Paludisphaera borealis: one gene and its partner. Each later gene encodes a partner of the first gene's protein in a complex. Links are inferred from orthologs where the notes say so. Each region holds a gene or a part of one and is shown on either strand. Other genes may lie near its edges.

Region 1 (2,884 bases):
GCGATCCTCGACCGCCCCAAGAAAGGGTTCGGCATCCCCGCCGCGCGCTGGCTGCGAGGGCCGCTCGGCCCCATGCTCGACCGCCTGCTCGGCCGCGACCGGCTCGAACGGCAAGGCCTGTTTCAACCCGACGAGGTCGCCCGTCGGATCGAGGAACATCGCTCCGGAGCGCGCGACCATCGCAAGCCGCTCTGGACCCTCCTGATGTTCCAGCTCTGGCATGAACAGTGGCTTGAATGAGAATCCTCCTCGTCTCGGACATCCACGCCAACTGGCCGGCCCTGGCGGCGATCGACGAACCGCACGACGTCTGCCTCTGCCTGGGCGACCTCGTCGACTACGGCCCCGACCCGGCGCGCTGCGTGCGGTGGGCGATGGAGCACGCCTCGTACGCGGTCCGCGGCAACCACGACCACGGCGTCGCCCAGGGGATCCCCGTCACCGGCGAGAACAGCTTCCGCTATCTGACCCGCGTCACCCGCCCCCACATGTGGGACGCCCTCGACGCCGGCGAACGCCGCTGGCTGCTCCAGCTTCCCGTCACCCAGCGCGTGACGCTCGGACAAAAGCGGTTCCTCCTGGTTCACGCCACCCCCCGCGACCCGCTCGACGAATATCTGCTACGGGACGAGGCCGGCTGGGCGCGTCGGCTGGAGAACGTCGAGGCCGACATCGTCTGCGTCGGCCACTCGCACATGCAGTTCAAACTGAAGATCGGCGACAAGATCGTGATCAACCCCGGCAGCGTCGGCCTCCCCCGCGACGGCGACCCCCGCGCCGCCTACGCCGTCATCGACGACGACCGGATCGAACTCAAGCGGACCGCCTATCCTGTCGAAGAAACCCTCGCAAGGATCGACGCCGCCCCCTGGCCCCAACGCGCCAAGGACATGATGAGCCATGTGCTCCGCGTCGGCCGGCTGCCCGCCGCCCCCCCGGAACGGCCGACGTCGACCACCGGCGCCGACCCCGGCGACGCCGAAATCGACCCCGAGGACGCCCCGATACCCGTCTGAGCCGGCCGCGAAAGGCCGAAACGACGGGAAATCGGCCCGCGTGGACCGATTATTCCGAGAATTCTCGTTGAAAAGCGCCAAGACCCGCGTTGACTCGCGGGAAGGCCGGCATTACACTCTTACTTTCCTGCGTGATAGGCGAGTCTGGTGAGAACGGTCTCACCTCAAGAATGAGCCGGGTATCGGGAAGGACGTAACTGCGGTGGCGGGTACTAGCAACGAACGCATTCGGATCCGGATGGAAGCCTACGACCACACCATCTTGGATCAGTCGGCCAAGGACATCGTCGACACAGCCAAGCGAACCGAAGCCATCGTCCACGGACCGATCCCGCTTCCCACGCGGATTGAACGTTACACCGTGCTCCGCAGCCCGCACATCGACAAGAAGTCGCGGGAGCAGTTTGAGATCCGGACGCACAAGCGGCTGATCGACATCGTTCAGCCGACGAACAAAACGATTGACGCCCTCAACAAGCTGAGCCTGCCGGCCGGCGTGGACATCAAGATCAAGGCGTCCCCCACGGGCTCCTGATCACGGATTGAAGCCTGGCCGTGAATTGAAACAAACCACCCTGCCATAATGCAGGGTGATGCGGGTCATTGGGTTTCCTGGACCGCGTGCGCTGGTACGTGTACGTCCGGATGCGTTGGACGCCTCAATCGGGTGAGCCCGAGAGACAGCCCCGACGCCGGGATCGCCGAAAAGCCTGGCCGCGATCCTAAGTTGAAGCCTGACCTTACGCCTTTTCCCAGGTTGATTACGCCACCCCGCGAGACCCTCGGGCCGAACGCCCGCCACGGTCTCGACCGGCGGGGCGTCGCCACCGGTTGTACACGGAGTTCGACGATGCGAGTGGGACTGCTGGGACGGAAGATCGGGATGACGCAGATCTTCCAGGAAGACGGCACCGCCGTGCCGGTCACCGTGCTGGAGTGCGGGCCGTGCACCGTGCTTCAGGTCCGCACGGAAGAACTCGACGGGTACCACGCGGTCCAGCTCGGGTTCGCCGATAAAAAGCGGAAGAGCGCCACGATGGCGGAGCGGGGCCACGCCAAGAAGGTCGAGGCCGAGCCCAAGCGGTACGTCCGCGAGATCCGTCAGGCGACCGCGGCCGAACTGACGGCCGGGACGATCCTGACGGTGGACGCGTTCGCCGAAGTAAAGCACGTCGACGTCACCGGCACCAGCAAGGGCCGGGGCTTCTCGGGCGTCATCAAGCGGCACGGCTTCCGCGGCTTGCGAGCCACCCACGGCGTCAAGCGGATGCACCGCCACCCGGGCTCGTCGGGCCCGAGCGCCGACCCGTCGCGGACCCGCAAGGGCATCCGCAAGCCGGGGCAGTTCGGCAACACCCGCACCACCGTGCGGAACCTCGAGGTCGTCCGGGTCGACCCGACCAACAATCTGCTGCTGCTCCGGGGGGCGGTCCCCGGCCCCAACGGCGGCTATCTGACCATCCGGCAGACCAACAAGGCCTGAGTCGGGTTCGCGAAACGAGATGGGCTAAGATTCATGCTGACTGAACCGCTGACCATACCAGTTTACAATCCCGCCGGCGAGCAGGTGGGTCACGAGACGATCGACCCCGCCGACTTCGGCGGCGAGATCAACAAGCAACTGCTCCACGACGTGGTGCTGATGCACTTGGCCGCCCGCCGCGTCGGCACCGTCAACACCCGGGGCCGCTCCGACGTCGCCGGCTCGGGCAAGAAGCTGTTCCGCCAGAAGGGGACCGGCAACGCCCGTGCGGGTGCCAAGCGGACGCACAAGCGGAAGGGGGGCGGCGCCGCCTTCGCCCGCCGCAACCGCGACTACCGCTACAGCCTGCCCAAGCAGGCCGTCCGGTCGGCCATCCGCATGGCGC
Region 2 (2,826 bases), 3.6 Mb from region 1 along the record:
GACGCTCGGCTTCTTGGCGGCGACCGTCAGCACGTCCGGGCGCGGATCGTGGAGTAGCTCCTTGAGCTGGTTTTTGACGAACTCGACGAGTTCTTCGTCGGCCGTCTGGTCGGCGTAGGCTTCGCGGACCGACTTGATGATCTGCGCCGTGGCGACCACGCCGACGTCGGCCTGGATCAGCCGGCTCTCCAATTCGTCGAGAAATTCCTGATCGACCTTGCGGCCGAACCAGGAGCGGACGTTGAACAGTTGCGCCGTCTTGGCCAGCCCCTTCTTGAACCGCTCCAGCAACCCTTTGATCGCCATAACCGCCTTTCGTCTCGTCGGATGATCGTTGTCGCTACGTTGTCTGTTTCGCGCGTGAGGACGCCCGGAGGACCGGCCCTCGCTTGCAGGTCATTTTACCAAGTGTCGGTCGTCAGGCCGACGCCGGGTTCGACGGCTGTCGGTCTCGGAGGCGGTCGAGGTCGGCGTCGGAGGTGGTGATCGCGCCGACCCATCGGCCGGGGCGGTCGGGAGCGTGGAAGTCCGAGCCGGCCGTGGGGACCAGATCGAGCGTCACGGCCCAGTCGCGGAACCGGCGGCCGACCCGGTTCTGAATCCCCGGTCCGGCCGTCTCGATCGCCTGGAGCCCGGCCTCGGCGAGCGTTCGGAGCGATTCGAGCCGCAGGTTGTACGGAGGATGGGCCCAGGAAGCGACGCCCCCCGCGTTGCGGATCAGGCCGATCGCCTCGCGGGCGTCGAGCATGAGCTTGGCCGCGCAGGCCGGTCGACCGTCGGCCAGAAACCGATTGAAGGCCTCGCGGACGCCGGCGACCTGCTTGGTCCGGGCCAGGTATTCGGCCAGGTGCCGCCGGCCGAGCACCGCCCGGGGGAAGCAGCGGCGGACGGCCGCCAGGTCGACGACCATCCCCAGCTCGGTCAGCCGCTCGGCCATCGCCTGGAACCGACTGGCGCGGCCGGTCCGGAGCCGGCTCATCGCATCGAGCAGGTCGGGGTCGTCATCGCGGAAGAAGTAGCCGAGAACGTGGATCTCGCGGCCGTCGTATTCACAGGTAAGCTCGACCCCCGAGATCAGCTCGACGCCCAGCCGGTCCGCCTCGGGGCGCGCGACGGCCAGGGCCGAGATCGTGTCGTGGTCGGTGATCGCCAGGGCCGCCAGCCCCACGCCGGCCGCGGCGACGACGACCTCGGCGGGCGAGCAAGAGCCGTCCGAGTGCGTCGTGTGCACGTGCAGATCGGCGTTGCGACGGATCAACCGTTCTCGTCCCCGACCACGGGCGCGTCGGGGGCGTCGTCGCTTTCGAGGTCGGATGGGACCGCGTCGACTTCGGCGGCCGGGACCTTGACCTGGAAGACCTTGTCGAGAATCCCGTTGACGAACCGGCTCGACTGGGCGGTGCTGTACCGCTTGGCCAGTTCGAGGGCCTCGTTGATGGCGACCTTGGCGGGCACCTCGGAGCAGTAGAGCATCTCATAAGCGCCGAGACGAAGGATGTTGCGGTCGATGGCCGCCATCCGGTCGAGCCGCCAGTTCTCGGCGACCTGCCGGATCATCTCGTCGATCTCGGCCTGATGTTCCTTGACGCCGGCGATCAGGTCGAGGGTGAATTCGACGAGCTTCGCTTCACGCAGCAGCCGACGGTCGATGAACCGGCGGATGTCGGCTGCCTTGAAGCCCGAATTCTGCTCGATCTGGTACAAGACCTGGAGGGCGACTTCACGGCCTCGGGAGCGTCGCGTCATGATCAAATGCCTCGGCCTCGAACGGCGTCGCCTTCCCTGTTCTCGATAGCTTCAATATTGGCTCTCTCGATCATAGCCCATCCCGCCCCGGATCGAAAAGACCAGTGGAGTCGAACGATCGCGTCGAAGATCCACGAGCCGTCGCCCGCGCGCTCTGCGGCCGACCTTTTCTGATGGGGGTTTTGTTCGGCCTCGGCGGGCCTCGGGAGACCGACCCCTGTGCGGAAAATCTCCAGATTGGGCCAACCGACCTCGGTGGTTTTTACGTCTAGAATCTCAACGCGACGACGGTTCCATCCGCGCCGGACGATCCTCCGGCACTGGAAAAGCCTGGGCGATCGTTGTCGTCCCTCCGAAAAATCCTCCTAACTTTCGGCGTCCGCCGCCGAATATCCCGCCGAACATTTCCACCCCGTGATGCGTCGTATCGACAGCAGCCGGCGGTGGAACGAGACGCCCCGACGTTCGCGACCTACAAGTGTTATTGGAACCTTGTTGAATCCGAGCACGATGTCTTGGAACTCACGAAGCAAGGAAGTCGACTCCATGACCTCATCTCTCACCCTACGCGCCATGATGCCTACACCTTCGTCTCAGCCCGGCTCGCCCCAAGGACAGGGCCTTCGGTTCGACCCTCCGCACGACGCGCAGGACGTCGCCAACATTCTACGCCAATTGACGTTGCAGGCGTTCCACGCCGTCAAGCCGACCGCGCGAGGGTTTGACCTCCACGGCGTCCACGGCGAGATCGTCCGCCTCGAAGCCGAGATCGACCGCCTCGGCATGCGCAAGCTTCTCTCCTACACGTCCGCCCTGCGGAGGCGTGTCGAATCCGCGATGAAGTAATCTTCATGAGGTGTTGCTGTCGCGGAATTATTAAACAAAATTTGAAGATCGGCTTGAACTTGATATCTTGAAGGGTTATCTTTCGACGAAAGACAACAGATGGAGTCGGCCTCTTTTACCATGGAGTCGGCGTCATTCGTGGGTGCAGCCTTGAGGTGCATCGATGGAAACATGGAAGGTCGGAACGGCGCTTCCGCCTGGGCGGCGCGTTTCGAGAGACCGCGAGACAGTGAG

What was found. The genes of interacting proteins can lie anywhere in the genome.
Region 2: the proteins of rpsJ (region 1) and nusB are in contact, whole or in part, in a solved structure (PDB 3D3B), measured with the Escherichia coli proteins. The link is inferred for Paludisphaera borealis from one-to-one orthologs.

Annotation. Positions count from the first base shown.
Region 1 is NZ_CP019082.1:3,705,274-3,708,157, forward strand. It holds rpsJ (30S ribosomal protein S10), read left to right. Parts: upstream 1-1,218; coding sequence 1,219-1,551; downstream 1,552-2,884. Other genes in the region: asnB (asparagine synthase (glutamine-hydrolyzing)), read left to right, coding at 1-240; BSF38_RS14385 (metallophosphoesterase family protein), read left to right, coding at 237-1,016; rplC (50S ribosomal protein L3), read left to right, coding at 1,867-2,499; rplD (50S ribosomal protein L4), read left to right, coding at 2,533-2,884. UniProt on the Escherichia coli protein: Involved in the binding of tRNA to the ribosomes. Part of the processive rRNA transcription and antitermination complex (rrnTAC). The complex forms an RNA-chaperone ring around the RNA exit tunnel of RNA polymerase (RNAP).
Region 2 is NZ_CP019082.1:7,347,666-7,350,491, reverse strand. It holds nusB (transcription antitermination factor NusB), read right to left. Parts: upstream 1,747-2,826; coding sequence 1,255-1,746; downstream 1-1,254. Other genes in the region: BSF38_RS28405 (hypothetical protein), read left to right, coding at 2,293-2,592; BSF38_RS28415 (PHP domain-containing protein), read right to left, coding at 419-1,258; ftsY (signal recognition particle-docking protein FtsY), read right to left, coding at 1-306. UniProt on the Escherichia coli protein: Part of the processive rRNA transcription and antitermination complex (rrnTAC). The complex forms an RNA-chaperone ring around the RNA exit tunnel of RNA polymerase (RNAP).